Regions from separate parts of the Nocardioides sp. YIM 152588 genome, predicted to be linked through region 1. Evidence: predicted binding sites of a transcription regulator. Region 1 holds the regulator's gene; each other region holds the start of a gene.
The links. Region 1 encodes LexA, which represses DNA repair genes until DNA is damaged. Its sites were predicted from a motif close to TCGAACANNTGTTCGA; they were not measured.
Positions count from the first base shown of each region.

Region 1 (7,842 bases):
GTGTCCGCCGAGCCCTCCGACAGCCGCGCCGCGAGCCCGGTCGCCGAGACCCTCTCCGCCGCCGTGGCCGCGCTCGGCGGTCAGCAGCGCGACGGCCAGGTCGCCATGGCCGAGGCGGTGGGCTCCGCGATGTCGGACCGGCGCCACCTGCTGGTCCAGGCCGGCACCGGCACCGGCAAGTCGCTCGGCTACCTGGTGCCCGCGCTGCTCCACGACGAGCGGGTCGTGGTGGCCACCGCGACCCTGGCGCTGCAGCACCAGCTCGTCGAGCGGGACCTGCCGCGGCTGATCGACGCCGTGGGCACCGCGCCCGGCGTGGACTCCTCGTTCGCCGTGCTGAAGGGCCGGTCCAACTACGCCTGCCTGCACCGGATCCGCGAGGGCGCCCCGGACGACCAGGGCGAGCTGATCCAGCTCCCCGAGGGGTCGATGGGCAAGAAGGTGCTCGAGCTGCGCGCCTGGGCCGAGGAGCAGGCCGAGGACGGCGGCTCGGGCGAGAAGGACACCGCCCCGCGGCACACCGAGAAGGAGTGGCGCCAGGTCAGCGTCACCCACCGCGAGTGCCTCAGCGCCGCCAAGTGCCCGTTCGGCGAGGAGTGCTTCGTCGAGCGCGCCCGGGAGAAGGCGCACCGCTCGCACCTGATCGTCACCAACCACTCGCTGCTGGCCATCGACGCCATCGAGGGCGTGCCGATGATCCCCGAGTACGACACCGTCGTGATCGACGAGGCCCACGAGCTCACCGCGCGGGTCACCCAGGCGGCCACCGACGAGCTCTGGGTCGCCGAGGTCGAGCGCACCGCCAAGCGCGCCATGCGGCACGCCGACGGCGACGCCCCCAACGACCTCGCGGACGCCGGGGACGCGCTGCGCGACGCGATGGCCGAGGCCTCGCCGGGACGCTTCGAGCGGGTGCCCGAGGACCTCGCGGACGCGCTGGTCCTGGTCCGCGACGCCGCGCGCGCCTGCGTCTCGGCCTTCCCGAAGCAGAAGGACGGCGAGGCCGACGCGGCGTTCACCCAGGCCAAGGGCGCCGTCCAGGAGCTGTTCGCGACGGCCGAGCGGATGGCGGCCGGCTCCGAGGCGGACGTGCTGTGGCTGACCGAGGGCACCGACCGGATGCCGCCGCGGCTGTGCGTCGCGCCCCTGCAGGTCTGGGGTCCGATGCGCGACAAGCTGCTCGCCGACAAGACCGTGGTGATGACGTCGGCGACGCTGATGCTCGGCGGCGACTTCTCCTCGGTCGCGACCGGCGTGGGGCTGAAGCCGACCGAGCGGGTCGAGGCCGGCGCGCCGGCGAAGCGCGCGCCCGAGGGCGTCGAGCCGTGGGTGGGCCTGGACGTCGGCAGCCCGTTCGACTACGGCCGCCAGGGCATCCTGTACGTCGCCCGCCACCTCCCGCCGCCGGGCCGTGACGGCCTGGCGAAGGCCCACCTGGACGAGATCGCGGAGCTCATCGACGCCGCGGACGGCCGCACGCTGGGCCTCTTCTCCAGCCGGCGCGCCGCCGAGACCGCGGCGGAGGAGATGCGCCGTCGGCTGCCGCACCTGACCACGCTCGCCCAGGGCGACGCGCAGCTGCCCGAGCTGGCCCGCCAGTTCGTCGACGACCCGCACACCTGCCTGTTCGGCACCCTGGGGCTGTGGCAGGGCCTCGACGTGCCGGGAGACACCTGCCAGCTGGTGATCATCGACCGGATCCCGTTCCCGCGGCCCGACGACCCGCTGATGAGCGCCCGGCAGCGCGCCGCCGACCGGGCGGGCGGCAACGGCTTCATGCAGGTCGCGGCGACGCACGCCGCGCTGCTGCTCGCCCAGGGCGCGGGCCGGCTGATCCGGACCCACGCCGACAAGGGCGTCGTCGCGGTGCTCGACCCGCGGCTGGCCACGGCGCGGTACGGCAGCTTCCTCAAGGCGAGCCTGCCGCCGATGTGGCCGACCACCGACCCGGCTGTGGTGCGCAAGGCGCTGGGGCGGCTCGCCGGCGCTGCGCCGGCCGAGCAGGCCGGCTGACCCCGAGCGCTGCCGGTGGTTGAGGTGCGAGCGGAGCGAGCCTCGAAACCACCCGCCCGGACCCTCAGCGGATCAGCGTGGCGCGCACCTTCTGCGGCGCCTTGTTGTCGCGGGGCTTGCCCTGGCACGTGTAGTTCCAGCCGCGCCCGAGGTCGCACCAGTAGCGGGTGCTGGCGTTCACCATGCTGACCTCGATCCACTTCACCTCGCCCTTGGTGAAGGGGAGCCGCTTCACCCGGCGGCCCTCGGAGTTGAGGGTCAGCCGCACCCGCTGGGGAGACTTGCCCGCGCGCTTGATGACGACCGCCGCGGAGCCGCCGATCGCGGGCGGGTTGCCCTTGACGACGAGCTTGAGCCGGCGCTGTCCCTTCGAGGCGGGCTTGAACCGCAGGGTCCGGGCGGCGAGGTGGTTGAGCTTGAAGGTGGTCGCGCTCTTCGGGTGGGCCGCGGTCGGCTTGATGCGCTTGTACAGCGGTGCCACCGGGTAGTACTTCTGCGCCCCCTCGTCGCTGTAGCTGGCGCGGGCGCGCCGGTTGGCGACCACGAAGTCGGTGAACACCTCGGTCATGTCGGTGCCGCGGGCCTCCAGGGCCTTGCGGATCGCCTGGACCGAGTAGCGCGACTTCGCGCCGGCACCGCTGTGCGCCATGGACTCCCAGAGCTCGCGGAGCAGGACGGGCATGCCTCCGTGCTGGGCGGGGAACCGGTCCGTGAGGTACTGGAAGAAGATCCAGGCCCCGTACGCGTAGGAGCCGTTGAAGGTGTCCAGCGGGGTCTGGGGGTGCCGGATCGGCCCGTACGGCAGGTAGGCGATGTTGTCGTTGACGTCGTCGTAGAGCTGGTCCTCGGCCCAGGTGGCGGTCGCCTCCAGGATCCAGGAGTCCTCGTCGACGTCGTAGCCGTACTGGACCGCGTGGAAGTACTCGTGGGCGGCGGTCACCTGGAGGTTCTCCAGCGGCGTACGACGGTTGAAGATGGCGTCGGTGTAGTTGTTGTCGAGGACGCAGTAGGCCCACGTGCGCAGGTGCAGGTCGCCGTAGGGGTCGCCGTCGATCACGTCGGGGTCGTCGGTGGTGCAGTAGCCGTACAGCGCCAGGGTGGCGGACACCAGCTGAGCGAGGTAGATGTCGGGCAGGTCGGCCTCGGTGGCGGTCATGCCGTCCGCGCCGCGCCCGTCGTCGCTGAGCACCGGCCGGTAGCCGGCGCCGGTGTAGGCGCCCGCCACGTGGTCCATCTCGCGCAGCACCGTGTCGACGTAGTCGGGGATGCCGTTGACCTCGCCCGAGAAGTTGCCGCCCGGGCCGTCGTCCTCGGCCGGCACCCTGTCCGCCGTGGTGGTGACCCAGTGCACGCAGACCTGGTCGCTGCACTCGTAGTACTGCGTGGCGGAGGCGTCGTAGCAGGCGTACTCGTGGTCGCACGTCGCGGGCCCGGTGGTGTCGGTGGGCCGGGCGAGCAGGCGTTGCGCCTGCTCGCGTTCGGCGGCCGGCAGCGCGGCGGCCTGGGCGGCCAGGTCGTGCAGCGCGATCGTGAGCTCGGCCGGCTCGTCCTCGGGCCCCTCGCCGTCGCCGTCCAGGATCTCCTGCACGGTCTCGAGCGCCTCCAGGGCGTGCTCCTGCGCCTGCTCCGCGGCCTGCTCGGGCAGGGTCGGCGCGACCGGTGCGGTGGGATCCGCCGTCGCTGCGGGGCCGACCGGGGCGAAGGCCAGGGTCCCGCTGAGGGCGAGGATCAGTCCGCCGAGGGCGGTTCGTCGGAGGCGCACGCGGGTGCTCGCATTTCGAAGGGGGGAGCGGATGGACGGGCTCGACCCTATGCCTCGACCCCGGGTGACGAGCAACGGCACCGCCATCCCCGCCCCGGTTCTCGGGGTGTCGTGGGGAGGGCGGTGCCGTCCGGGCGTGCTGTGGGGCCGAGGGGTCAGACGCGTCGGAGGACCGCGGTGACCTTGCCGAGGATCGTCGCGTCGGTGCCGTCGATCGGCTCGAACGCGGGGTTGTGCGGCAGCAGCCAGACCTTGCCGTCCTTGCGCTGGAACGTCTTGACCGTGGCCTCGCCGTCGATCATGGCGGCGACGATCTCGCCGTTCTCGGCGGTGCTCTGCTGCCGGATGACGACGTAGTCGCCGTTGCAGATCGCGGCCTCGATCATCGACTCACCGCTGACCTCGAGCAGGAACAGCTGGCCGTCGCCGACGAGCTGACGGGGGAGCGGGAAGACGTCCTCGACCCGCTCCTCGGCGAGGATCGGGCCGCCGGCCGCGATGCGGCCGACCACGGGCACGTTCGTCGCGGTCGGGGCGACGTCGCCGATCCCGGTCTCGTCCACCGGGCTCCCCTCGGTGCTGGAGATGGAGCGGCGCGCGGCCATCACCTCCGGGAGGAAGACCTCGATCGCGCGGGGGCGGTTGGGGTCGCGCTTGAGGTAGCCCTTCTCCTCCAGCACGCGCAGCTGGTGGGCGACGCTGGAGGTGCTGGTCAGGCCCACCGACGAGCCGATCTCGCGCATGCTCGGCGGGTAGCCGCGCTGCTCGATGGAGTCCTTGATGGTGGCGAGGATCCGCTGCTGCCGTGGGGTGAGGCCGGTGGCGTCGGGTGGGCCGTCCGGGAACTCGCGGACCGCGCCCCTGCCGCCCGTTCTCTTGTCGGTCATCGGGTCCTCCTCGGAACCTGCTGGCCTGCGCTGGCAGTGCTGCGCGGTGCCGTACGTCGTGGGCGTCCTGCTCCGTGTCGTGCCATGTCGTGCGAAGTCGTGCCAAGTCGTGCCAAGTCGTGCTGGTTCCCTGACGGTAGCGCGAGCGGCGCCGTCGATCAAACACGTGTTCGAAGTCGCGTGTCGCGTTTCGGGGGTCCCTGGCGTACTCGAACAATCGAACACGCATTCGAACAGGTCCTTGACCTGTTCGAACACCTGCTCTAACCTCGTACACGTGTTCGATCGAACAGATGATCGACGGACCGCCGGCAGAGACGCAACGGATCTGTCGGAGGGTCCGAGCAGAGTCTGATTCGCACCCGACAGCCCCGAGGCTCCGAACGACGGAGCCACTTCCCCCGGAGGTCACGATGAGCACCACCGTCAGCAGCATCAGCACCGCCCGTCCCGCCCGCACGGTCGCCCGCTCCCGCGGCAAGGCTGACCGATCCGGCGTGCGCCTGACCCGGCGCGGCCGCGTCGTGGTGTTCGTGCTCGGACTGCTGGTGGCCTTCGGCCTCGGCATCCTGCTGGCCTCCGGCTCGCTGGCGTCCGAGGAGAAGGGCGCCGCGCCGGTCGAGGTGGTGACGGTGGTTCCGGGCGACACCCTGTGGGACATCGCGAGCGACGCCGCCGCGGAGACCGGTACGTCCGACGTGCGGGCGATGATCCGCCGGATCCAGGAGCTCAACTCGCTGGACACCAGCTCGGTCTACGCCGGCCAGGACCTCCGGGTTCCGACCGCCTGACCCGCGCGCCGCACGGCGCGCCCACCGACACGTCCGTCGCCTCGACCCCGGCGGACGGGGCCCCTCAGGCCCAGGGGAAGACGAGGGGCGGGATCTCTGCAGAGATCCCGCCCCTCGCGCCATTTCCGTATGGCGGCCCCGCCGGCGCTGTCAGTCGCCGTAGCCGACGAGGGTGGGGTGGGCTTCGACGGCGGTGAGTGTGGTGGGGGCACCGGAGATGGTGACGGTGCCGTCGACGGGTTGCCAGGGGCCGCCGTTGACGCGGTAGTCGGCGGTGTAGGTGGCGTCGAGGCGGGGGTGGTACCGGCCGGTGTGCCGGTAGTTGTGGGTCAGGGCGAGCGCGGGGTAGGGGGCGCCGGCGGTGGTGGTGTCGCGGGTGGTGCCGTCACCGAAGTCCCAGTGGTACGTGGCGATGGTGATGTGCAGGTCCACGCGTTGGCCGAGGATGACGACGGTGCGCTCCAGGGGTGCGGCGGGGGAGTAGAAGTTGGTCTCGAAGTTGACCAGGGTCCGGCCGTCGGGTGGTTCGATCGCGAGCTCGGCGGCGTGGAGCGGGATGCGGCGGAAGGCTTCGAGGACCATGCCGAGGGTGATGGTGGCTGGCTCGGCGGCCTCGTCCTCGCCGGGGCAGTAGGTCCCCTCGGACAGGATGTTCCCCGTCTCGGGATCGGTGTACCAGAACGCGACCTCGTTCTGTCCATCCGGGCATACGGCGGGTTCGTAGCAGAGCGCCGCGCTCTCGAGGGCGCACGCGTTGTACTCGTGGTAGATCGGCGCTGTCGCGCCGGTTGTATTGTCGGATTCCGGCGGTGCGGAATCGTCCGGTATCTCTTCACTGGCGCCGATGGTGATTCCACTGTTGTCGGTCCCACCGTCGACGTCGGCGGTCGCGGGCGCGGTGGCAATGACGAGCGAGAGACTTCCCGTGGCGGCGACCAAGCCCAATCGCGCCAGTGTCCTACTCATCGATTGCTCCAGGAATGGACACGCCAGGACGTGCCCGTATGTTCCAGGATCTGGGTGACGGCCATGTCGGCCTTGTCGTACCGACCGTTCCGACCTGGTGCGCCGGCGACCCGTGTCGCGGTGGCGTGGATCTCGCTCGCTACCACCCACCTGCCGCTCCCGCTCGGGCTTGGTGTGGCTGAGGCCGTCAGAACGGTGTGCTTGCCGCCGTTGATGTGTCCGCCGCTTCCGTAGATGCGGTCGATCCACTGGACCGCGCCAGTGCAGAGCGAACACGCCTCCGCGTGCAGATCCTCCAGGCGAGTCGTGTCGCCGCTCGCTTGTGCGTAGCTGACGACCTCCCAGTAGTACTCGACGAACGCCTCGGCCCCGGCCTTCCCGTTCCGCGTCGCGGCGGCGGGCAGCGTGGGCTCGACGGGGCCGGGGTCGGGGGTCGCCGTGCTGGGTGGCGGCGCCGCGCTCGCGGACGGTGGTGTGGGCGCGGGGTCGGCCTCGGCGGCGCAGGCGCCGACCAGGAGTGTCGCGGCGGCGACGAGTGCCGCGGTCGTGGGTCGTCTGGGCACAGGTCCTCCTGGGGACTAGCCAGGTCGGAGGGAGCGTGCGGGAAGTATGGCGTGACCCCGGGCGCCGGCGCGGGCCAATGGAAGGACCTGTGGAAATCGCCGCGGCCCCGGCAGGCACGAGGCCTGCCGGGGCCGCGATGCGGTCCGTGGGAACGGGTCAGGACGACTGGCGGTAGGTCTCGACGACCGGGATCTCCGCGCCGGGGACGCACAGCGCCCAGACCTTGACCTTCTCCGGCGACTTGTCGCTGCTGCCGGAGGTCTGCGCGTTGCCACCGAACTGGACGATCCACCCGTCGAGGCGGTCGGCCTTCGGCGTGTTGGTGCTCCAGTCCATGCGGCCCGGGAAGGACGAGGAGACGGGGGTGTTGCGGCTGTTCGCGCCGGCCTCGATCCCGGTCACCTGGACGCCGCCGGAGATCGCGACGTCGGTCTGCTCCTGGCAGGCGACGGTGGCGATGGCGCCGGCGTTGGTGTTGCCCACGTCGTAGTACGCCACCGAGTAATAGGCGTCGACGAGGTTGTCGTCGCCCTTGGGGCCGCGGGGGCCGGTCTCGCCCTGCGGGCCGGTCTCGCCGGCGTCGCCCTTCTCGCCCTTCTCGCCGGGGGCGCCGGGGGCGGCCTCGGCCTGGAGCGACGTCAGGGTGCTCTTGGCGAGGTCCTGCGGCTTGATGGTGGAGTCCTTGATGTCGATCGAGCGGATCGAGCCGTTGGCGATGTCGCGCGAGCCGATCTGGTTGGCGGCGACGGCGCCGCCGACGCCGCTGAGCGTGGCGAGCAGGACGGCGCTGCCGGTGACGGTCAGGACGGCGGTGCGGTTGAGCTTCTTCATGACTGGTTCCCCCCAGTGGTGATCTGAC
Region 1 is NZ_JBEGDJ010000004.1:139,994-147,835, reverse strand. It holds gene ABLM29_RS04220 (ATP-dependent DNA helicase) at 1-2,013, shown strand; gene ABLM29_RS04215 (MXAN_6640 family putative metalloprotease) at 2,078-3,775, opposite strand; gene lexA (transcriptional repressor LexA) at 3,931-4,662, opposite strand; gene ABLM29_RS04205 (LysM peptidoglycan-binding domain-containing protein) at 5,076-5,453, shown strand; gene ABLM29_RS04200 (PKD domain-containing protein) at 5,604-6,419, opposite strand; gene ABLM29_RS04195 (DUF6318 family protein) at 6,416-6,982, opposite strand; gene ABLM29_RS04190 (collagen-like triple helix repeat-containing protein) at 7,140-7,814, opposite strand.

Region 2 (7,842 bases), on a different contig from region 1:
GACCCGTGTCCGGCCGCGCGCGAGGCCGGGTGGCGGTGCGCGACGCTCGACACCGCCGGCGTCGAGGACCGGGCCGGCCTGCTCGCCGAGCTCGGCGCCGCCCTCGACTTCCCCGCCCACTACGGCCGGAACCTGGACGCGCTGCACGACTGCCTGCGGGACCTCGCCGAGCCGACCGTGCTGGTCTGGCGCGGCTGGGGCACGCCGGCGCTCGCCGAGCCGCGGGCGTTCGCCGGGGTGGTGCGCGTGCTCGGCGCCGATCGGCCTGGCGCGGCGCTCGAGGTCGTGCTCGTCGGGCCGGGGCCGGCGGACGCCGCGCCGCTGCTGGGCTGAGCCCGCGCGTCGCTCGACGCGGTGGGGGCCCGGCGCGGGGGAGGTCCGGCGCTGGGAGGCGTCGTTTGGGGTGGGTCGTGTGCCTGAGGCATCGGCATGGCGGGGTGTGGGGTGCTCGAGGCGTCGCGGGGGTGGGTCGTGTGCGTGAGGCATCGGCATGGCGGGGCGTGGGGCACTCGAGGCGCCGTGGGGAGGGGTCGTGTGCCTGAGGCATCGGCATAGCGGGGCGTGGGGCACTCGAGGCGTCGCGGGGGTGGGTCGTGTGCCTGAGGCATCGGCATGGCGGGGCGTGGGGCACTCGAGGCGTCGCGGGGGTGGGTCGTGTGCCTGAGGCATCGGCATGGCGGGGCGTGGGGCACTCGAGGCGCCGCGGGGGTGGGTCGTGTGCCTGAGGCATCGGCATAGCGGGCCGTCGGGCACACGAGGCGCCCGTCGGGCCCGTCCAGCTCCTCGGCGACTGAGCGGAGTCGGCGTGCGCTCGCCTACGCCGGCGCCGCGCCGTGGAAGACGGCCTCCACGTTGTTCCCGTCGGGGTCGCGGACGAACGCCCCGAAGTAGCCCGGGTGGTACTCCGGCCACAGCCGCGGCGCGTGCAGCGACTCGGCACCCCAGGCCACCGCGGCGTCGTGGAAGGCCCGCACCTGCTCGACGTCGCGGGCGGCGAAGGCGATGTGCACCTCGCGGTTGGGGCCGTCGACGTGGTCGCCCTTGGTCGCGTCGGAGATCCAGAAGGCCGGGTTGCCGTCGCTGCCGTAGCCGACGGCCACCCCGAAGTCCATGACGCGGCCGTGGCCGAGCGTGCCCAGGACCGCGTCATAGAACGACCGGGACGCGTCCCAGTCGGCGCAGTTGATGCCGAAGTGGTCGATCATGCGGCGATCGTTCCACCGGGCGCCGACCACGTGAAGGTCCTGGGCGCGGGCCACGCTGCGGGCCGGCTGCGGGGGAGCCGTCGCGCGGGGGAGTCGTGTGCCTGACACCCGCCTATGCGTCGTTCTGAGGCACACGACCGGGCTCGGAGTGGGCTCGTGTGCCCCAGGCCCCGCCATGCCGGTGTCTCAGGCACACGACCCACCCCACGGGTGGGCCGAGCAGCCCCACCCAGGCTCAGTGCGTGCGCTGCGTCGCGGCGGCTGCGAGCCCGGCCAGCACGCCGCACGCGGCGTCGTCCCAGCCGAACCGCTCCCGGCCGCGGTCGAGGGCGTCGAGCGCCTGGCGGCCGAGGTCCGCGATCTGCTCCTCGACGCGGTCCCGGGCGCCGGAGTCGGTGATGATGCGGCGCATCTCGTCGACCTCGTCGGGCGTCAGCGGACCGCCCAGTGCGGCGTCGAGCCGCCGGGCGTCCGCGGGGGCGGCGCCGGAGAGGGCGTGGGCGACCAGCACAGTCCGCTTGCCCTCGACCAGGTCGTCGCCGGCGGGCTTGCCGGTGGTGGCGGGGTCGCCGAAGACGCCGAGCAGGTCGTCCCGGAGCTGGAACGCCTCGCCCAGGGGCAGACCGAACTCGGTCAGCCGGTCCAGCGTGACGGAGTCCGCGCCGGCCAGCGCGGCGCCGATGTGGAGGGGCCGCTCGATGGAGTACTTGGCCGACTTGTAGCGCAGCACGGTCATCGCCTCGGCGACGTCGGCGTGGCCGCGCGCCTGGACCGAGACGTCCAGGAACTGCCCGGCGATCACCTCCGACCGGCACAGGTCGAGCACGTCCTGCGCCGGTCCGGTGCGCTCCAGGCCGCAGGTGCGCAGCAGCTCGTCGGCCCAGGAGAGGAGCAGGTCGCCGATCAGGATGGCCGCCGCCGCGCCGTACTGCTCGGGGTCGCCGCGCCATCCGTCGCCACGGTGGCCGGCCTCGAACCCGCGGTGGGTCGCCGCGCGGCCGCGCCGGGTGTCGGAGGCGTCCATCAGGTCGTCGTGCACCAGTGCCGAGGCGTGCAGCAGCTCCAGCGACGCGGCCGCCCGCAGCACTGCGCTCGCGGCCGCGCCCTCGGGCACCCCGGCGACGGCCGAGTAGCCCCAGTAGCAGAACGCGGCGCGGAACCGCTTGCCGCCGGAGACCACCGCGCGCGCCTCGGCCAGGAGCCGATCGGCGTCGGGTCCGAGCGCCGCCAGGCGGACCGCCTGGAGGTCGAGGAAATGGTCCAGCTCACCCTGGACCCCGGCGCGGAATGCGCCCGGGTCCCATCCCGCGTCCGTCACGTCAGGACACCCTAGTGGGCACCCTAGAATCGCCCCCATGGCTACCGGTCCCGGACGCTCCCTACGTGATCTGATCGGCGCGGGCGAGCGTTCGTTCTCCTTCGAGTTCTTCCCCCCGAAGGACGCGGCCGGGGAGCAGCAGCTGTGGTCGGCGATCCGGGCGCTGGAGCCCTACCGGCCCACGTTCGTCTCCGTGACGTACGGCGCCGGCGGCACCACCCGCGACAAGACGGTCGCGATCACCGGGCGGATCGCCCGGGAGACCGAGCTGGTGCCGATGGCCCACCTGACCTGCGTCGGCCACACGCGCTCCGAGCTCGAGGGGATCCTCGACTCCTACGTCGCGGAGGGCGTCAGCCACGTCATGGCGCTGCGCGGCGACCCGCAGGAGGGTCCGCGCGCCGAGTGGACCCCGACGCCCGGCGGCCTCAACCACGCGGTCGAGCTCGTCGAGCTCGCCCACGCGCGCGGGTTCCGGGTCGGCGTCGCGGCCTTCCCCGAGGGGCACCCGTCGGCCGCGTCGCTGGACGCCGACGCCGACGTGCTGGTGGCCAAGGCCCGCGCCGGCGCCGAGTTCGCGGTCACCCAGATGTTCTTCCGCGCCGAGGACTACTTCGGCCTGGTCGACCGCGTCCGCGCTCGCGGCGTGGACATCCCGATCCTCCCGGGCATCATGCCGATCCTGAACCTGGCCGCGATCCGCCGCCAGGGCGAGCTGATCGGCACCAGCGTGCCGGACGACGTGGTCGCCAGGATCACGTCGGCGGGCGAGGACCCGGCGGTGGTCCGGGCGGCCGGCATCCGGCTGGCGGCCGAGCTCTGCGACGACCTGCTCGCGGGCGGGGCGCCGGGCCTGCACTTCTACACGCTGAACCGGTCCAAGGCGACGCTGGAGATCTTCGACGCCCTGCGGATCACCGTCTGAGACTGGCCGCGCGGCCGGTCAGGCGGGTCCGACGACCTGCGCCACCAGCGCCGCGGAGAGCGTTACGAACGCCATCCCGGCGCCCGGCGCCGCGTGCGCGCCGGCGGTCAGCACGCCCTCGATCGGCGTGGTCGGGCCGAGCCGCCGGCGTACCGTCCCGCGGCCCTGCCAGAGCACCCCGTACGGCGAGCCGCCGAACCGCTCCACCTGGTCGCGGGGGCTCAGGTCCAGCCGGGTGACCACCTGCTCGCGCACGTCGATCCCGTGCCGGGCCAGGGCGGTCAGCGGGTCCTCGACCAGCCGCCCGCGGACCAGCACGCTCCAGGCCGCGCCGCCCTCGGGGGCGGCCGTCCCGCGGCGCAGCACGATCAGCGGGTCGGCGTGGATGACCAGGTCGTGGTCCAGGTCCCGCTCGGCCTCGGGGAGCGGACCCTCCAGGCCCACGTGCACGGTGACCGGCGGCACGGCCGGCATCGTGCGCTCGACGAGCGGCCGGAGGGTCGGCAGCCGGCGGGGGTCGACGGCGACCACGACGCGGTCCGCGTCGAGGTCGCCATCGTCGGTGCGGACCGCGACCACGCGCCCGTCCCGGCAGACCAGGTCGCGGGCGGGCGTCCCGGTGCGGACCTCGACCTTCCGGGTGCGCAGCCGGCCGGTGAGGACGTCGGCGAGCCGACCCATGCCGCCGGGGACGCGCCAGACCCCGAAGCACTCCTCCAGGTAGGCGGTGACGCCCATCCAGGAGGGCACGTTGCGCAGGTCGTGCCCGGCGAGCACGGCCTCGTGGCCGGCGATCATCGCCAGCCGCTCGTCGCGGAAGTCGCGCCGCAGCCGGCGGTGCAGGGTCTCGCGGTCGCGGAGGAGGCGGTCCAGCTCGCGGGGGAGTGCTCCCCTCGTGAACGGGTCCCAGGGGACCTCCGCGTAGTGGCGCCGCAGCACCTCCCAGACGGGCCCGTAGGGGTCCACGTGGGCTGTCCAGGCCTCGCCGAGGCCGGCGCCCAGCGCCTCGAAGGCGTGCAGTTGGGCGGCCCGGGACCCGCCGGGGAGGCGGAGCGAGGTGCGGTCCTCGAACCGGTGCTCGCGGATCACCGGCAGCGGTTCCAGGTCCGCCTTGAGCTCGGCCTCCAGCGGGCGGCCGGACTTGCGGAACAGGTCGCGCAGCGCGGCGGGGAGGAGGGTCGCGGCCGGCCCGGACTCCCAGGCGTACCCGTCCTGCTCGAGCAGGCCGAGCGCTCCGCCGAGGCCGCCCGACGCCTCCAGCAGGGTGACCTGGTGGCCGAGCTTGGCCAGGCGTGCCGCGGAGGCCAGGCCCCCGAGACCGCCGCCGACGACGACGATGCTGCTCATCGGGTCACTCGACCTCGAGCGGGGTCGCGCCGGTGAGCGTGAGCAGCTCGCCGTAGCTGGTCGCGAAGACCGCGGCGGGGTGGCCGGCCGCCGCCCAGACGACCTCGTGCCGGGCGAGCCAGGGGTCCAGGTACGTCGCGATCGGTGCCGGGTGGCCGATGGGCGAGACCCCGCCGATCACCTGCCCCGTGTGGGTGCGGACGAAGTCGGGCGCGGCGCGGCGCAGGCGGGTGCCGAGCGCGGCGTCGGTCGCCTCGGTGTCCACGCGGTGCGCGCCGGAGGTGAGGATCAGCACGGGGGATCCGTCGGACTCGAACAGCAGGCTGTTGGCGATCGCGCCGACCTCGCAGCCGAGCGCCTGGGCGGCCAGCGCGGCGGTGTGCACCGAGTCGGGCAGAATGACGATCTCGCCGGCGCCACCACGACGTCGGTGCTCCTCACGGAACCGGCTGATCGAGGGATGGTCGTCCGACATGGGGCGACAATATCCGGCCCGTTCCGCGGGCCCAGAGGAGGAACGATGACGAAGCGGCCGGTGACGGTCGACCTCGCCAGCTGGCTGCTGTGGCTGCTGGTCGCGGCGGGACTGCTGATGTCCGTGCTGGTGGTGGCCTTCCGCGGCGACCTGAACGAGGTGTGGTCGCCGATGGAGGCCGGCGACGGCACGGTCCAGCCGACGGAGTTCGTGCCGGTGGTCCTGGTCCTCTACGGCGTCATCGCGATCACCATGCTGACCATGGTGCAGCTCTTCCGGAACCGGCACCTGTGGGCGCAGCACGGCCTGGCCGCCGTCGCGATCGGGATCGCGCTCGGCGCGATGGCGATGATGCGCACCGACTCGCCGTTGATGGTGCTGGTCGGCGCGGGTGCCGCGGGCGTCGCGGCGGCCGTCGCCGTGGTCTTCCTCTGGCATCCGGAGACGACCCGCTTCGTCCGCGGACGTGACTCTTGACGTTGTGACGGACCGGGGGTGTACCTTCGGAGGTGTTCGAACAGATGTTCGAACGACGGTCCGGTGGGGGCGCCCTCGACCCCGCTCCCACCGGACCCCGGACGAAGGGGAGGCACCGTGGCGAGCGAGGCGAACGACAACACCGAGGTCCCGGAGCTGCCGCTGTGGCGGCCGCACACCCTCCCGGCGACGACGCACTCCTACCTGCTGCGGGCGGCCGAGTCGCTGAGCGAGGCGGTCGCGGCGACGGACGCGGCCACGCGCTACGCCTGCGCCCACGTGGCCGCGCTCCGGGCGGCGGCCGCGCTGCTGGCCGCTCGCGCCCGGCCCACGCCCGGTCAGCGACGCCGCCAGCAGAACGCCTGGGCGCTGCTGGCCCAGGTGGCCCCGGAGATGGAGGAGTGGGCGACCTTCTTCGCGGCGGGCGCGGCCAAGCGCGCCGCCGCCGAGGCCGGCTCCTCGCGCGCCGCGAGCGACCGGGAGGCCGACGACCTGGTGCGCGACGCGGACCGGTTCCTGGCGGTCGTCGAGCGGGCGCTCGGCCTGAGCGAGCACCCGCCGGTCGGCGATCGGCTCGCCGGTCGGGCGGCCGGCTGAGGCGACGGAGCGGGAGGTCGTAGTGTTCGGCCCATGGTCCAGGAGAACCAGTCCACCGAACGTCGGGGATCGATCCGCACCGCGGTCGTGTGGGACGTGCTCGACGCGGCCCTCGCCGGCCCGCCCCGGGAGGTCGTCGACATCGGCGGCGGCACCGGCGGCTCGGCGGTGCGGCTCGCGGCCTCCGGCCACCGCGTCTCCGTGGTCGACCCGAGCCCGGACGCCCTGGCGGCCCTCGCGCGTCGCGCGGGTGAGGAGGGTGTCGAGGTGGCCGGCCACCAGGGGGACGTCGCCGGCCTGGTCGAGCTCGTCGGTGAGTCGAGCGCGGACGTCGTGCTCTGCCACGGGGTCCTCGAGGTGGTCGACCCGGCGGCGGCGCTGGCGGCGATCCGCGCCGTGCTGCGCCCCGGCGGCGTGCTCAGCCTGCTGGTCGCCCAGCGCAGCGCCGCGGTGCTGGCCCGGGCGATGGCGGGACACTTCGTCCACGCCAAGGAGCTGCTCGAGGGCGGCGGCGGTGAGCCGCGCCGCGGCCACCGGTTCGAGCTCACCGAGCTGCGGGAACTGGTCCGCGACGCCGGGTTCGGGGTCGACGCCGTGCACGGCATCCGCGTCTTCGCCGACCACGTCCCGGGCGCGCTGCTCGACGTCGAGCCCGGTGCGGCCGCGGCCCTGGTCGACCTCGAGCGCACGGCCGCGGGGCGCGAGGAGTACCTGCCGCTGGCGACGCAGCTGCACCTGCTCTGCTCCTGAGCCCGCGCTTCCGGGCCACCGGGAGCGGGGCCGCGCACCGGCCCGGACGTGAGCTCCTGGGCCGAGACCGATGCCGCGGAGTCGGCGTGCCGGCTCCTGCACGTGGACATGGACGCGTTCTACGCGTCGGTGATGACGCGGGACCGGCCGGACCTGCAGGACGTGCCGGTGATCGTCGGCGGCGGCCATCGCGGCGTCGTGCTGTCCGCGAACTACCCGGCGCGGGGGTTCGGCGTCCGGTCCGGCATGTCCGGCACCGAGGCCCGGAGGCTCTGCCCTCGGGCGGTCTTCATCGCGCCGGACTTCGACCTGCTGCGACCGGTCTCGCGGGCGATCATGACGACCTTCCGCTCCTTCACCCCGGTGGTGGAGGTGATGTCGCTCGACGAGGCGTTCCTCGACGTCGGCGGGGCCCGGCGGCTCTTCGGCGGGCCGGAGGCGATCGCCGCGGCGATCCGCGAGCGCGTGCGCCGCGAGCACGGGATCACGTGCTCGGTGGGCATCGCCGCGACCGTCTCGGTGGCGAAGCTGGCCAGCCGGCGCGCCAAGCCCGACGGCGTGCTGGTGCTGGCGCCCGCGGACCTCGTCGAACGGGTGCACCCGCTCGACGTCGGCGAGCTGTACGGCGTCGGTCCGGCGACGCGCGACCGGCTGCACCGGCTGGGCCTGGTCACCGTCGGCGACGTCGCCGCACTGGGCGTCGAGGAGCTGCGCGGACTCCTCGGCGACCACCTGGGAGCGCAGCTGC
Region 2 is NZ_JBEGDJ010000012.1:93,140-100,981, forward strand. It holds gene ABLM29_RS08715 (barstar family protein) at 1-333, shown strand, start outside; gene ABLM29_RS08720 (VOC family protein) at 816-1,205, opposite strand; gene ABLM29_RS08725 (polyprenyl synthetase family protein) at 1,441-2,523, opposite strand; gene metF (methylenetetrahydrofolate reductase [NAD(P)H]) at 2,561-3,448, shown strand; gene ABLM29_RS08735 (phytoene desaturase family protein) at 3,467-4,795, opposite strand; gene ABLM29_RS08740 (YbaK/EbsC family protein) at 4,800-5,270, opposite strand; gene ABLM29_RS08745 (hypothetical protein) at 5,316-5,747, shown strand; gene ABLM29_RS08750 (SAV_6107 family HEPN domain-containing protein) at 5,865-6,344, shown strand; gene ABLM29_RS08755 (methyltransferase domain-containing protein) at 6,378-7,094, shown strand; gene dinB (DNA polymerase IV) at 7,143-7,842, shown strand, end outside.
Region 2: ABLM29_RS08750 (SAV_6107 family HEPN domain-containing protein) is a predicted target of LexA. The motif match lies at 5,784-5,799, and genes of this name have one in related genera.

Region 3 (7,842 bases), on a different contig from region 1:
CGGCAGCCATCTACACGTCTCTGGTGTGCGGACACGTGCTGCTCACCGCCCGGGAGGCCTTCGCGGTGGTGCCGTTCCTCGACGCTGTGCGGATCGTCGCGGTGCGGGCCGTCGCACCGGATGGGCCGCCGGAGGTGTTGATGGCTGCGGCTTTCCGGAAGTCGGCCGTCGACGCCCGGCCATGGAGGGGGATCGACGCCCTCACGGCGCTCAACGACTGTTCGTTCGAGACGGTGCTGCGGCGGAAGGGCGTGACGCGGGCGCTCGCGCCGCTCGATCTCCGGGCCGAGCCGGCCGTCGCGGCCGTGATCGATCTCATCGACCTCACCGACCTGATGACGGACGACGACCTGGGAGGGCGTGCACGCTGATGCAGGAGGATCGCGGAGCCCCGGCGGGCTGGTACCCGGACCCGACGGACCGCCTGCGGACCAGGTACTGGGACGGGCAGGCCTGGGTGGGGGAGTCCCGCCCGATGCCCCCGGGTTTCGAGGCGCCGACCGCGATACGTGGACGCACACTGCCGTGGTGGCAGCGGTGGTGGGCCATCATCCCGGGGATGCTGCTGTGCCTGCCGATCGGCCTCGTCGGGCTGTGGCGCCGAGCAGCCTCCAGCACCACGACGAAGGCATGGGTCACGATCGTGGCGCTCGCCCTGTGGGGCCTGGCGCTGGCGGTCCCGTCCGAGGAGGAGCCCACGCCGGTCGCAGCGGACTCTGTCGTGACTCCGGCCGAGGTGCCTACGACCTCCGCGCCGCCGACACCGACCGCACCCACCACCGTGACCGTCCCGGTGGTCACCGGCCTCACCCTCAAGAAGGCGAAGGAGGTGCTCGGAGCGGACGGCCTGGGAGATGTGGTGGCAGAGAAGGTGCCGTCGCGGAAGCCCGCGGGCACCATCCTGAGGATCCAGCCTGCCGAGGCATCGGAGGTAGCCCCCGGCGCTTCCGTCCAGCTCTGGGTCGCGGCGCCGCTGCCGAGCGTCCCCGACGTCGTCGGGCTCGGTCGGGCCAACGCCCTCAGCCAGTTGAAGCGCGCCGGGTTCGCGACACGGGTGACGCAACGACGCACCACCAGCGGACGCGACAACGTGGCGCTGAGCCAGTCGCCGGTGGCCGGCAAGCAGGTGCGCCCCGGCACGCTGGTGAAGGTGGTCGTCTCCGACCTGCATGAACCGCCGCCGGCGCCCGAGCCCGAGCCCGAGCCCCAGAACTGCACGCCTGGATACTCCCCCTGTCTTCCTCCGGCCTCGGACTACGACTGCGCGGGTGGTTCGGGCAACGGTCCGGCCTACACGGGGACGGTGCGGGTCGACGGCCCGGACATCTACGACCTCGATCGGGACGGCGACGGGATCGGCTGCGACTGACCTCGACCAACGTGCCTGGGCATCACGTCGAGCGCTCGGACGGGTCCGTCCTGCCCGGTGCTTCCTCCCGCACGAACTCCTCCAGCCACGCCGGGAACTCGTGCAGGCTCTCCAGCACCACGTGCGTGCCGGCCGCCTCGAGCTCGGCGCGGGTGCAGCCGCCGGTCAGCACGGAGACGCTGGTGACGCCGGCGGCCAGCGCCCCCTCGACGTCGTGGACGTGGTCGCCGACGTAGACGCTGGCGCCCTCGCGGCGCAGCACGTCGGCCTTGCCGACGCCCCACACCCAGCCCTCGAGGTGGTCGTGGTCGAGCGCCAGGTGGTCGAGGTGGAGCTGGGCGTTGGGGCCGTACTTGCCCGTCACCACCAGCACCCGGCCGCCGTTGCGCCGGACCGCGGCGAGGGCCTCGTGGGCGCCGCCGAAGGCGGGCGTGCCGGCGATGGCGTGGTCGGGGTAGAGGGCGCGGAACCGGTCGCCGGCCGCCGCGATCGCGTCGGCCTCCAGGTACGGCTCGAGCAGCATGTCCAGCGGCGGGCCCAGCCTCGCGGTCATCTCCGCGACGGGGAAGTCGACGCCCAGCTCGGCGCCCAGCGCGACGAGCACGTCGCGGAACCCCGGGGCGGTGTCGATCAGCGTCATGTCCAGGTCGAAACCGACCACCAGCCCGTCTGCCACGCCCTCCAGGGTAGGCGGCGACCGTGCGGCCGCCGGGACCAGCCCGGCCAGGCCCGATCAGTCCAGCCCGAGCGCCTTCGCCGACTCCTCGCGCATCTGCACCTTGCGGATCTTGCCGGTGACGGTCATCGGGAAGTCCTCGACCACCATCACGTAGCGGGGGATCTTGTAGTGCGCCAGCTTGCCGGTCGCGAACGCGCGCACGGCGTCGGCGTCCAGGGGCTCGGCCCCGGCGCGCAGCCGCACCCAGGCGCAGAGCTCCTCGCCGTACTTCTCGTCGGGCACGCCGATCACCTGGACGTCCTCGATGTCGGGGTGGCCGTAGAGGAACTCCTCGATCTCGCGCGGGTAGATGTTCTCGCCGCCGCGGATGACCATGTCCTTGATCCGGCCCACGATCGTGCAGTAGCCGTCCTCGCGCATCACCGCCAGGTCGCCCGTGTGCATCCAGCCGTCCGCGTCGATCGCCTCACTCGTCTTCTCCGGGTCGTTCCAGTAGCCGAGCATCACCGAGTAGCCGCGGGTGCAGAACTCGCCCGCCTCGCCCCGCTCCACGGCCGCGCCGGTCACGGGGTCGACGACCTTGATCTCGACGTGCGGGTGCACCCGGCCGATGGTCGCGGTGCGGCGCTCGAGGTCGTCGTCGACGCGGGTCTGGCACGACACCGGCGAGGTCTCGGTCATCCCGTAGGCGATCGACACCTCGGCCATGTGCATGTCGTCGACGCAGCGCTTCATCACCTCCACCGGGCAGATCGAGCCGGCCATGATCCCCGTGCGCAGCGAGGAGAGGTCGTGCTCGGCGAACGTCGGGTGGTTCTGCATCGCGATGAACATCGTCGGTACGCCGTACACGGCGGTGCACCGCTCGGCGGCGATCGCGCGCAGCGTGACCTCCGGGTCGAACCCCGGCGCCGGGATGACCATCGTCGCGCCGTGGGTGGTGCAGCCGAGGTTGCCCATCACCATCCCGAAGCAGTGGTAGAAGGGCACCGGGATGCACAGCCGGTCCTCCTCGGTGAACCCGATCAGCTCGGTGGTGAAGTAGCCGTTGTTGAGGATGTTGCGGTGGCTGAGGGTGGCGCCCTTCGGGTAGCCGGTGGTGCCCGAGGTGTACTGGATGTTGATCGGGTCGGTCGCCTCCACCGTCCAGGTCAGCACGTCGAGCAGCGTGACGCCGGGGTCGTGGACGTTGTGGTCGGCCCACTCCGGCGAGCCCAGGTAGAGGACCCGCTCGACCGGGGTGTCGTCGATGACCTCCTCGACCATCGACCGGTAGTCGCTGGTCTTGAACGCCGGCGCCGAGATCAGCAGGCGGGTGCCCGACTGGTTGAGGGCGTAGGCCAGCTCGTGGGTCCGGTACGCCGGGTTGATGTTGACCAGGATCGCGCCGATCTTGGCCGTCGCGTACTGGGTGATCGTCCACTCCGCGCAGTTCGGCGACCAGATGCCGACCCGGTCGCCCTTGCCGATCCCGGCCCGGACCAGGCCGATCGCCAGGTCGTCGACCGCGCGGTCGAGCTCGGCCCAGGTCCACCGGCGCCCCGAGGCGACCTCGACCAGCGCCTCGCGGTCGGGGTGGGCGGCGACGGTGCGTTCGAGGTTCGCGCCGATGGTCTCCTCGAGCAGCGGTGGGTGGGTGTCTCCGGCGGCGTAGGACTCCATCCTCGAACACTCGGCCGCGGCGCCACGGGTGTCAATGGTGGGGGCGGTGGTGCTCGTCCAAGGCCGCCACCTCACCCATTCTGGTTATCGAACACCAGTTCGCTTGTCGCGTAGAATCGGCGTACGCCGAACCGCTCCCGAAGGCCTGCGATGACCCTGCTCCCCGGTCCCGTCCCGCACCGGATCACCCGCGCCGTGGCGGACGCGCGCGCGGCGCTGGCCGGGGTGGCGGATGCGCAGGCCGCCTTCCTGGGGGCGGGGGAGAAGGAAGCCGTGCTCACCGAGCTGGTCGCGTTGGAGGCCCAGGTCGCCGAGCTGAGGCTGCGGACGATGGCCGCCGCCGGCGATGTCGCGGATGCCCACGGCGCGCGGGACGTGGCCGGGTGGCTGGCCCACCGGACGAACCTGGAGGTCGCCCGGCTCCGCGGCGAGGCCCGGGTGGCGGGGGCGATCGACCAGCGCTGGCCGAACGTGGGCTCCGCGATGGCCGCGGGACGGTTGTCGCTGGACCAGGCGAAGGTCGTGGTGCAGGCGCTGGACGCCCTGCCCGAGCGGGTCGGCGCGGCGGTCCGGGGTGATGCGGAGGCGCGGCTGGTCGCCCTCGGGACCGGCGACGCCGCCGAGTGCGGCGGGCTCGGGATGCTGCCCCAGCACCTGCGCGTCCTGGGCCGGCGGGTGCTGGACGTGGTCGCCCCCGAGGTCGCCGAGGACGAGGAGGCCCGCCGCCTCCACGCCGAGGAGACCCACGCCCAGGCCGCCTTGTCGGTGCGGATCAAGCCGCTCGGCGACGGCGCCACCCGGGTCACCATGACCCTCCCCGACGCCACCGCGACGAGGCTGGCGACCTACCTCGACGCCCTCACCTCGCCCCGGACCACCGCGCCCGAGGTCGAGCGGCTGCCCCGGCACCGGGTGCTGGGGCACGCCTTCTGCACCCTGCTCGACCGCCTCGACCCCAGCACGCTGCCGGACCACGGCGGCGACGCCACCACCGTCATGGTCACCGTTCCGCTGGACCAGCTCGAGAAGCGGCTCGGCGCCGCCGGCCTCCTCGACTCCGGGACCGCCGACGGCACCGGACGCATCTCTGCCGCCCACGCCCGCCGCCTGGCGTGCACCGCCAAGATCGTTCCCGCGGTCCTCGGCGGCAGGTCGGAGGTGCTGGACCTGGGCCGCGGGCAGCGCCTCTTCAGTGCAGCCCAGCGCAAGGCACTGAGGCTGCGTGACACCACCTGCCGCGCGGAGGGCTGCACCGTCCCCGCCACCTGGTGCGACGCCCACCACGACGTCCCGTGGTCCCACGGCGGCGGCACGGACCTGGCCAACGCCGTCCTGCTCTGCGGGTTCCACCACCACCGGGCCCACGACCCGGCGTACGAGACCGACCGGCTGCCGAACGGCGACCACCGCTACCACCGACGGCGCTGATCTCCGCCCGCCTTCGACGTCACCTCTTGGTGCCGCCCTTCCCGACCGCAGTGCTCGTCAGGGTTTGTGGGGTCGAGTCACACGCGGCGGATCGACGCGTGTGTCACCACTTTCCGTCGTGAATCGCAGGCTGACGTGCTGGCGGTATCTTCGCCTGATCGGTCGGGGCAGTGTTCTAAGGTCCCTGCATGGCACTCTTCCAGGAACTGTCGGGCCAAGGGCGGGTGGTTGGAGGTCACCTCTCGACCGGCACGATCGTCTCCGGTGGGGCCACCCCGTTTGCGAAGCATGGAGACCTTACGATCCAGCACCGTTCGAACCCGTTCAAACGGCACCGGATCAACGCCGAAACGGTCCGGGAGTGGGAGGAACTTGAGTCGAAGGCCAGCGTCATCGCGGCCATCGGTCAAGCGGCGGCGCGCGTGGCTTTCCCGGGGAGGGTAGGCAAGTCCGTGGGGGCGGGCGTCGAGGCGGCGCTGAGCACCGGGCACATCGTGCGGATCCACTGGGCCGATGCCAAGCAGTCAATCCTGGAGCTACCCCAGAAGCAGTTCATGGTCTTCTCCGTCATGCTGGTGGATCGCAAGGTCGTCACGGCAGGGCTGTTGAAACCGGAGCCGGCAGCACGTCAAGGCGCGGCCGAAAAGTTCATGGGTATGGCCTCGGCCGTCCTGGCGAAGGGCAATCAGACCGCGCCCATGGTGGATGGCGCGGAGGTGGACGTCACCGCGCAGATCGCCAAACTGGCGTCGCTTCACGCCCAAGGCATCCTCACCGACGCGGAGTTCTCGGACAAGAAGGCCGAGCTGCTCGGTCGCCTTTAGGACGAGTGGGCTGCGCCTCGAACTCCTTCAGTTGACTACAGGGTGCCCATAACGCCACATTCCGGGCGTTACTCGCGGATCGACGCACTCGCCGGCGGCCGTGGCCGAGGTTCGCTGGATGAGGTCATGATGTCTCAATGTCACTGGAGTCAGCTGTCGCTCGGGCACTTGCAGATCTCGCGGGCGACCGATACGACCGCGGCGATGCTGCCAGGGTTGTGCCGGCGTCGCCGGGCCTTTACGCCTTCTATGGTGACGAACGGGCATGGGCTGAGCTCGGTCTGTCTCCGGTCTTCGACGGACAGCCGCTGTATATCGGTAAGGCCGAGAAGAGCCTGAACGGGCGGGATGTCGGCACGCATTTCTCTACGGGAAAGACTGGCTCATCCACCGTGCGGCGCAGTCTCGCCGCGCTGCTCGTGGATCGACTTGGACTCGTGGCCGTGCCGCGGAACCGGTTGCGGCCTGACGGTAGCGCCAACTACGCGCTCGATCCCGAGAGCGACGTGCGGCTGACTGCGTGGATGGAGGATCGCTTGACGCTCGCGACGTGGCAGAAGCCCACGGACGTCGTGCTTGGCGATGTTGAGACAGCGGTGCTGGTGAGCCTCCGTCCACCCTTGAACCTCGACAAGGTCGGCGAGCCGCGTGAGCGGTTGCGCGAAGCGCGACGTGCACTGGCGGAGGCATCGAGGGTCTGGGCCGCTGACACAAGTGCGCCCGCGTATTCGGGCGAGTAGTGGTGATCTGCACGCGGTCGAAGGCAGAGCGCCGGACCAAGAGAGCACTCGTTCGTGGGGCGTGAGCTGCGACTCACGCGACGCCGGCGGCAGTCGTTCGTTTCGAGCGCCTGGAAGCGAGGAGCCGGTACATGATGGCCGGATGACTATCAGCGACGAGGCCGGTTCAGTCGAGATCACCGACCCGAAACTGCCTGCAATCGCGACGTTCACCCTCGGCGACGCCCTCGCCAAGACGGGCATTCCGCTCAACGACATGATGGCGATCCGGCACGCCTACGTGAAGATCCACAAGGACGGGGACCCCGGTATCCATGCCGACTCGACCGACGACGAGATCCTCGCCTACACCAGCACACAGAGCCTCACCGGCTTCGCCAAGAAGCCGCCCCGGTATTGGGTGGTCCTGCTGCCGGGGCAGGGAAACCGAGCACGTCTGTGGCGGATCGTGGAGAACCTGGGCGAGGCTCCGCCCAGCGAATCGCGTCGGACCTTCGGCCTGAGGGATCTCGACCTGCTGCCCGACCTCATGGGCCGGTGTGTCGTCCAGTGGGGCTCGCCTCGTGCGTGGTGGGTCCATGGCACAACGGTCGCGAACTACCCCGTCCTCGACATCGCCGATGTCGAACCCGAGCCGTTCCCTGGTTTCGACCACCTCGTTATTGACCACGAGCGCCTCCAAGCCGTCGTCCGGGAACCGCTCTATGCGGCGTGGCGAACGGCGCTGTCCTCGGTGATCGGGATCTACCTGATCACCGACACCTCGGACGGACGCCACTACGTCGGAAAGGCCGATGGACACGAGACTCTGCTACAGCGCTGGACCTCATACGCCACCAACGGTCATGGGGGAAACGTCGGCCTGAAGCTCCGCGACGCGACCAAGTTCCGCTACTCGGTTCTGCGGGTCCTCGACCCATCCTCAGCGGAGGCCGACATCAACGCCGTCGAGAAGCACTACAAGGACGCCCTCGACTCCCGCAGTCATGGGCTGAACGAGAACTGAGGAGACCTGCGGCACGTGCCGGATCGCGGCGGTTCGACGCAGGTAGGTCGGAGTCCCGCGAGCCGGACTCAGCTGCACCCACCCCTGGTGACGGCGGGCAGCCTGGCCACCGCGGTGCCGGCGGCACCGATGAG
Region 3 is NZ_JBEGDJ010000005.1:8,717-16,558, reverse strand. It holds gene ABLM29_RS04370 (DUF4236 domain-containing protein) at 1-371, shown strand, start outside; partial or broken gene ABLM29_RS22305 (DUF2510 domain-containing protein) at 371-475, shown strand; gene ABLM29_RS04365 (PASTA domain-containing protein) at 560-1,369, shown strand; gene ABLM29_RS04360 (HAD family hydrolase) at 1,392-2,045, opposite strand; gene ABLM29_RS04355 (AMP-binding protein) at 2,103-3,710, opposite strand; gene ABLM29_RS04350 (HNH endonuclease signature motif containing protein) at 3,861-5,138, shown strand; gene ABLM29_RS04345 (SHOCT domain-containing protein) at 5,327-5,962, shown strand; gene ABLM29_RS04340 (GIY-YIG nuclease family protein) at 6,100-6,702, shown strand; gene ABLM29_RS04335 (GIY-YIG nuclease family protein) at 6,845-7,708, shown strand; gene ABLM29_RS04330 (MFS transporter) at 7,777-7,842, opposite strand, start outside.
Region 3: ABLM29_RS04350 (HNH endonuclease signature motif containing protein) is a predicted target of LexA. The motif match lies at 3,798-3,813, and genes of this name have one in related genera.

Region 4 (7,842 bases), on a different contig from region 1:
CGCGGAGATCCGCAGCGCCTTCGCCAGCTGGCCGAGCACCTCGGCGGACGGCTTGCGCAGCCCGCGCTCGATCTGGCTGAGGTAGGGGTTGGAGACGCCGGCGAGCTCGGAGAGCTGCCTCAACGAGAGTCGGCTCGCGAGCCGCTGCTCCTTGAGATACTCGCCGAGGGAGCCGACGGCCTGCCCGACCTTTCCCTTCACCATGATTCCAGTCTGCTAGCAGATGCTTGCAAGAGCAAGCATCTAGACCGGTGATCCAGTTCACATCTATGGTCGCCAAAGACGAGTGACTTGACTTTATTTGGCAAGATGCTCCCCGTGACGACCTCCCCCACGGCACAGCACTGCCCCGCGCCCCGCGAGCTGGACGACCTCGAGCTGCTCTCCAGCGGCGCCCTCGCGCCCCTGACCGGCTTCAACCGGCCGGGCAGCCCGGTCACCCTCGCGCTCCCCGAGGACCTGGAGAAGGCGCTGGCCGACGGCGGCACGGTGGAGCTCGTCGACCCCGAGGGCCTGCCGCTGGCGACCGTCGTCGACGACGGCCACGGCCTCGCGGTGACCCCGCTGACCCACGCGCAGTACGGCCCGTTCCGCCGCCTCTACCTCTCCCCCGCCCAGACCTCGGAGCGGTACGCCGGCCGCCCCCTCGTCGTGGTCACCGAGCCCCTCACCGACACCCAGCGCGACCAGCTCGCCGCCGCCGGCCCCGTGCTGGTGCTGGCGCTCGTCGGCCACGGCACCGCGTCGCTGAGCGCGGTCGGCCTGCTGCGGGCCACGCTGGTGGCCACCGCCGACCTGGACGCCGAGGTGGTCGCCGTACCGCTGGCCGCCCACGGCGACGCCGAGGGCGACGCGGCGCTGCGGGCCCAGGTGGTGGCGACGTACGCCGGCTCGTCCCGCGTCCTCGAGCTCGCCCCGGGCGGCGCGGTGCTGCCGGAGGTGGCCCCGATCGTCGCCGCCGAGCACCCGCCGAAGGACGAGCAGGGCCTCGTCCTCTTCTTCACCGGCCTGTCCGGCAGCGGCAAGTCCACGCTCGCCCAGGCGCTGATGGACCGCCTGCTGGAGCGTGGCGGCCGCTCGCTGACCAGCCTCGACGGCGACGTCGTGCGCCGCAACCTGTCGGCCGGCCTGACCTTCTCCAAGGCCGACCGGGAGACCAACATCCGCCGGATCGGCTGGGTGGCCGCCGAGATCGCCCGCCACGGCGGGGTCGCGGTGTGCAGCCCGATCGCCCCGTTCGACGAGACCCGGCAGCAGGTGCGCCAGTACGTCTCCGACGCCGGCGGTGCCTTCTTCCTGGTCCACGTCGCCACCCCGCTGGAGGAGTGCGAGCGGCGCGACCGCAAGGGCCTGTACGCCAAGGCGCGCCGCGGCGAGATCCCCGAGTTCACCGGCATCTCCTCCCCCTACGAGGAGCCCGACGACGCCGACGTCCGCGTCGACACCACCGGCCGCACCATCGACGAGGCGCTCGACGACGTGCTCGTCGCGCTGCAGGAGTCGGGCTACCTGGACCTCACCGGCGACGACCTCGCGCCCGCCGGCCGCGCCCACGGGCACGGCGGAAGCGAGCCACACGGTGGTTGAGCCCGACACCCCGCTCCGCGTCCTCTTCGTCTGCACGGCGAACATCTGCCGCTCGCCGTACCTCGAGCTGCGCGCCCGCCAGCTCGCCGCGGGCTCGGGCATCGAGTTCGCCAGCGCCGGCGTCCGCGGCCACGACCACGAGCCGGTCTCGGACACGATGGCCGCCGAGCTGCACGCGCGCGGCGCGGAGCCCAACGCGATCCGGCGCTTCCGCAGCCGGCCGCTGACCGCCGATCTCGTGGGCGCGGCCGACCTGGTGCTGACGGCGGAGGCCGCGCACCGGACCCGCGTGCTGGACGAGGCGCCCGCGGCGTTCCGCAAGGTCTTCACGGTCGGCCAGTTCGCGCAGTCCGTGAGCCGCGCCCCCGCGGACCTGTACGGCGCCGCGGTGCTCCCCTCGGTCGGCGAGCACCGCGCGACCGCCGACCCCGCCCTCGACATCGCCGATCCCTACCGGCACGGCCCGGCGGCCGCTGCCGTGGCCGCCGACGCGATCGACGCCCTGCTGGCTGAGGTACTCCCCCGCCTGACCGGAAAGGTCACCCGATGAACGACCTCCTCACGCTCACCGCCCTGGCGATCATCGCCGCCGGCTTCATCGTCGGCATCGTCGTCGGCCTGACCGGCATGGGTGGCGGCGCCCTGATGACGCCGGCGCTGATCTTCCTCGGCGTCGGCGGCGGCGAGGCGGCGACGGTGGTCACGGCCGACCTGACGGCGGCCGCGGTCTACAAGACCGGCGGCGCCGCCATGCACGCCAAGCACGGCTCGCCGAACCTCAAGCTCGCCGCGTGGCTGATCGCGGGGTCGGTGCCGATGGCGTTCCTCGGGCCCTACCTGGTGAAGGTCTTCACCGACTCACCCGAGGACCTGGACCACGTCCTGAAGATGGCGATCGGCTTCGCGCTGCTGTTCGCGGCGGCGACGTACGCGCTGCGCCTCTACATCGGCCTGCGGCAGCTGAACCGGGGCGGCGACGCCGGCGATCCGAACCCGCCGATCCGCCCCATCCCGACCCTGCTGGTCGGCATGCTCGGCGGCCTGCTGGTCGGCGTCACCAGCGTCGGCTCGGGCTCGGTGATCATGATCGCCCTGCTGATGCTCTACCCCGGCCTGTCCGCGGTGAAGCTGGTCGGCACCGACCTGGTGCAGGCCGTGCCGCTGGTGCTGGCCGCCGCGATCGCCAACATCGCCATCCACGGCCTGGACTGGTCGATCGCGATCCCGCTGATCCTCGGCTCGGTGCCCGGCACCCTGATCGGCAGCCGCATCGCCCCGCTGGTCCCGCAGTCCTACATCCGCCGCGGCATCGTGGTGGTGCTGACCATGTCCGGCGTCGCGCTGCTCGACAAGGCCGGCTGGGCGCCGCTGGGCAAGGACGAGACCCACCCCGAGCTCGTCGGCCTCGTCGGCCTCGCGATGATCATCCTGGTCCCGCTGATCTGGGGCCTGATCCGCAAGACCGAGGGGATGCCGATGTTCGGCGCCCCGACCGTCGCCCAGATCGAGAAACCGCACGCGCGCCAGAAGTAGTGCCGGTGGTTGAGGTGCGAGCGAAGCGAGCCTCGAAACCACCCCTGACCTGCACCAACCTGTCCAGACGACCCTGAGCTCGATGACGGCCTGCTCGGAGATCAGCGGTGCGCCCGGGCCGGCGAGCGGGAGGCCGGTATCCATGCCCTCGAGGAGGGCGGTCGCGGCCGGCTGGTGGTCGTCGGGGCCGGCGATGACGTGTGCCTCGGCCCAGTCGAGCAGGTGCCGCGCGCGGTCGTTCTCGACGAAGGTCGCCTCGTGAGTACGGGCCGCGATCAGGGTCAGCGTCTCGTCGACCTGCGGCTCGGGGTAGCCGTAGGTGGAGGGGAGCGCCGACATGGCTTGATTCTAGTCGAACACGCATTCGGGTTCGGGGCAACGAGGTCCCGCTGTGGCGGGCCCTGCGGATCGCCGAGCACACCTGGACGCTCCAGCCCAACGCCGCGAGCAGCGGCGCTAGGACGCCGCCGACCACCGCCGCTTCCGGTGACCTTGGCGACCTGGCACCACTGCTGGACCTGGGCGGCGGTAGTCGGGGTGCGGGTGTTGCCGACGCGGGCGAGGGGGAGGGTGAGGTCGGCGCGGGCGAGCTCGCCGGCGGCCTTCGCGCGTCGTACGTCGAGCCGGGCGGTGTCGCCGAGGCGGCCCAACTCCTTCGCCCGGCCCGTCCTCGACCTCGCCGACCACGCCCCGGTCGAGGCCTACGAGATCCCCGACCGCCACCGCCGCCAGGTCGTCCTGCGGGACCCCACCTGCCGCTTTCCCCACTGCACCCGCGCCGCCGAGCACTGCGACCTCGACCACCGCACGCCGTGGCAGCGGGGCGGAGCCACCTGCCCCTGCAACCTCACCCCACTGTGCCGACGGCACCACCGCACCAAGACCCACACCCGCTGGCGCTACCAGGCCCTCGACCCCGGCACCTACCTCTGGACCAGCCCCTCCGATCGCCAATGGATCGTCGACCCGCAGGGCACCCGCGCGATCGCTGATCACTGCCCCGCCGGGCCAGCAGGCTGACCACATAGCCAGACACGCAAGCCGAGACCGGTGGGACCCAGCGCCGCGCCGGCGGCCTGGACCACCGCACCTCGTTTGCGACACGGCGGAGCATTCCGCTGACCGCCAGCACGAGCTTCCCTACACTCCGCGGTACTCGCGCGCCGTTGGCACGCACTTCCCGAACGGGGCAGGGATGACGAATCCGGACCACGTCTCTCCCAGCCACCCGCTGGAGACGTGATGTGGAGGCACTACGTCACCGCCGACGCGTTCCTCGGCTTGCTCCGCGACGCTCTCGGGGAAGGCCTCGACCTTCTTCTGGCTGCCGCCGCCGGCCTTCTCGATGCCTGCCGCCTCCTGTGGGAGAAGGTCGTCCTGGTGGAGCCGGTCACTCTGGCCGCCATCATCATCGTTGCGTTTCTGCGCTTCAGGGATCGGAGCTACTCCCTCCAACCGTGGCGACGGGCGTGCCGAGACCGCATGGGGTGGTTCTGGTACCAGCGCCACTGGCGGCGGCACACGACGGACCAGCGCGTCGCTCGCGCGATCCGCGAGTTCCTGCGCTCCAACGCGCCATTCGAAGGCAACCTGAGCGCCATCGCCGTCGATGACATCCTCGCCGAAGCCGTCATGGACCCGAACCCGGGTCCGGCGTACCTCACCCCCGAGTTCAGGACGATGCGCGAGCTCCTCGCCGAGGCCCTGGACCCCAAGTACGAGGGCATCCTCGTGCGCTACATGTTGAACGGCGCCTGGGCGACGTCACATGCCAAGCTGCGGTCGTTGCTGGACTACTGCGACCAGTTCGCCGACCTGACGCCGGTGTCCTACCAAGACCAGAGCGAGACCTCGACCTTCGGCACCGCCGTCTCCGCCATCACCGGCGCGATCGTCGTGGCCGACATGAGCGAGCACAAGGCCGGCATGGCTGATGCGGTCGTCACGTGGCACCGCCCGCAGTGGACGGGAAGAGCCCCCAAGTGCTCCAACTCGACGAGCCCAACTATTCGGCCTAAGTACTCGACACCGTTCGACTACTTCCGGACCGACCAGCTGCGGACGCACGTCTCGCTGTCGGAGTACAACGGCCGCGTGCCCACCCTCTCCAGGGTGGAGGTCTGCCAAAGGCCTGGATTCGACGGGGCGTCCATCGTGGTTCACACCCAGGAGAGCGACTACTACAGCACCGAGCCGTACTCGGGTGATCGGCAGCACGGCTACCGGGAGGCACGCACCGAGTCCAAGAAGCTCCTCCCCAGCAGGCACGACTCCCTCTATCCTACCTTCGGCCCCATTCGCGACCGCGCGGGCAAGCCGCTGATCGGAGCCGAGAGCGACTCCAGCGCGACGGACACCACCGAGCCTTTCGATGCCGAGCGGGCGGTTCTCCTCAACGGGAAGCTCGGCTTGGTCTCGGAGACAGCCGACGCGACCTACCTCGTGCTCATGGTCCGATCCGGAAAGGTGTCGAATGCGGCGAGGTGCCTCACCCAGGCCGCGGGCGGCGTGATGGAGCTCCCGGTGGGGCCGGAGGTTCGCCACGGCGACCCGTTCGGCGCCGTTGACTTCGTTCGCGGTGTGCAGGCGGAGACGCAGGAGGAACTGGGCCTACAGCCCGATGACTACGAGATGGGCGCTTCGACGGTCTTCCTGTCCAACAACAGGACGCGGCCGACCGTCGACGACGCCGGCGCCTACAAGCGGGCCACGGGCGAGCTGGTGGCGACCGTGATGTTCACCGGGGTGACACACCTGAAGCCGGAAACGATTCTCAAGCGTCGCTCCAGGGCATCGGCAACGCGGGGCCTCTACGAGCAGCACTCGCTGCTCTTCGTACCGATGGGAGAGAGCGCGGCGACCTTCGCACGCAACCTCCTCGAGGGCTACTGGACGCGATCGACCGCTGACGCGGGGTCGGAACGCCGACCGATCAGGTCCGACTTCCGCGCCGACCCGCACCCACACCAGCCCAGCTTTCGCATCGTCGACTGGCTCGACCAGGCAGCGCTCGTCTCGGCGCTCTATGCCTCGCGGAACACCTTCGGCTCCGAGGCGACGGCCGCGGCGTTCCGGGACGCCATGCACGGAGTTCCGTGGTGGGCACGCGCCTGGCCCACGCTCCCCAGCGGCGCGCTGTCCCGCGTGTGCAGGGAACCGGCCTCATTGTTCGTGGACCCAGAGTCGGGTGAGCGACCGTTCGACGACTGGTCCCGCGACCTGTGGGGAGGAATCCCGAGGCCGATCGGCTTCGACATGGACACGGCAAACTCGACGGCCTGGGAAGACGCGATCAGCACGCTGCTGGAGGAGAGGAAACAGATGTTCACGCTCGACGGAGTGGGCACCCATGGTTGAGGTCATCGAGCGGTATCCGGACGACGACGGGACCACGGCCGACTACAACGTCGACACTGTCTACGCCAACGGCCGCTACGTCGCCGTGTTCGATGGGCAGGGGGCATGCGCATGCAACATCTGTGAGCCCAACGCCGGCTGGTGTGGCGTGCGGATGGTGATGGAGAGGCTCCGCCTCCAGGGGGAGGACGGAGACCTGGACGCCTTCCTGCGCGCGTGCGAGGGCTTCCCCGACACCCCGCTGACCCGCTGTCCGACGTCCCAGGACGACCTCTGCGTCTCGTTCGCGATCTACGACAGTCGCCTGGGTAAGCTGTACCTGAGTGGACCCAACGTCCGCGCTGTGGTCATGAAGAATGGCCAACCACAGTTCCCACTGCCGAAGATCCCAGGGATCCGCCCCAACAAGGTGGCGAGGTCGGCCGCGGCCCAGGCGGGGACCGGCGCCATCGAGAACGAGCCCGAGGTAGCGAGAGTAGATGTCCGCGACGCCTCCGAGGTCGCGCTGATGACCGACGGATTCCTCCCGGCGCTCGACCTGCCGGACTCACTGGAGGCAGCCGAGGACAGGCTGGCAGCGATCGGCGGACAGGAGCCGATTCGCTTCTTCACGTCCCACCAGCCCGGGGTGCACGGCGTGGCCAACTTCACCCACCGCGCCTTCGTCAGGTTCAAGGTGTAGCAGGGCTAGCGTCGCCCCAGCGCGCGATAGGTCCACCCCGCGGCCCGCCAGGTCACAGGGTCGAGGCAGTTGCGGCCGTCGATCACGATGGGCGTCTTCACCATCCCGCGCAGCGCGACGGGATCGAGGCCGACGTACTCGGGCCACTCGGTCGCCACCAGCACCACCTCGGCCCCGGCGACGGCGTCCTCGACGGCGGTCACGAAGACGAGGTCGGGCCACCGCTTGGCCGCGTTGTCGATCGCCTTGGGGTCGGTGACGGTCACGTAGGCGCCCTGGAGTTGCATCTGCGCCGACACGTTCAGCGCCGGCGAGTCCCGGACGTCGTCGCTGTCCGGCTTGAACGCCGCGCCGAGCACCGCGATCCGGCGGCCGACGATGGAGCCGCCGCAGACCTCGCGGGCGAGGTCGACCATCCGGATCCGGCGGCGCATGTTGATGGAGTCGACCTCGCGGAGGAAGGAGAGCGCCTGGTCGACGCCCAGCTCGCCGGCCCGGGCCATGAAGGCGCGGATGTCCTTCGGGAGGCAGCCGCCGCCGAAGCCGAGGCCGGCGTTGAGGAAGCGGCGGCCGATGCGGTCGTCGTGGCCGATGGCGTCGGCGAGGCTCTTCACGTCCGCCTCGGTGGCCTCGCAGAGCTCGGCCATGGCGTTGATGAAGGAGATCTTGGTGGCGAGGAAGGA
Region 4 is NZ_JBEGDJ010000011.1:55,827-63,668, forward strand. It holds gene ABLM29_RS08035 (helix-turn-helix domain-containing protein) at 1-204, opposite strand, end outside; gene cysC (adenylyl-sulfate kinase) at 319-1,587, shown strand; gene ABLM29_RS08045 (arsenate reductase/protein-tyrosine-phosphatase family protein) at 1,580-2,137, shown strand; gene ABLM29_RS08050 (sulfite exporter TauE/SafE family protein) at 2,134-3,120, shown strand; gene ABLM29_RS08055 (HNH endonuclease signature motif containing protein) at 3,751-4,140, shown strand; gene ABLM29_RS08060 (hypothetical protein) at 4,363-6,477, shown strand; gene ABLM29_RS08065 (hypothetical protein) at 6,470-7,159, shown strand; gene ABLM29_RS08070 (UDP-glucose dehydrogenase family protein) at 7,165-7,842, opposite strand, start outside.
Region 4: ABLM29_RS08055 (HNH endonuclease signature motif containing protein) is a predicted target of LexA. The motif match lies at 3,473-3,488, and genes of this name have one in related genera.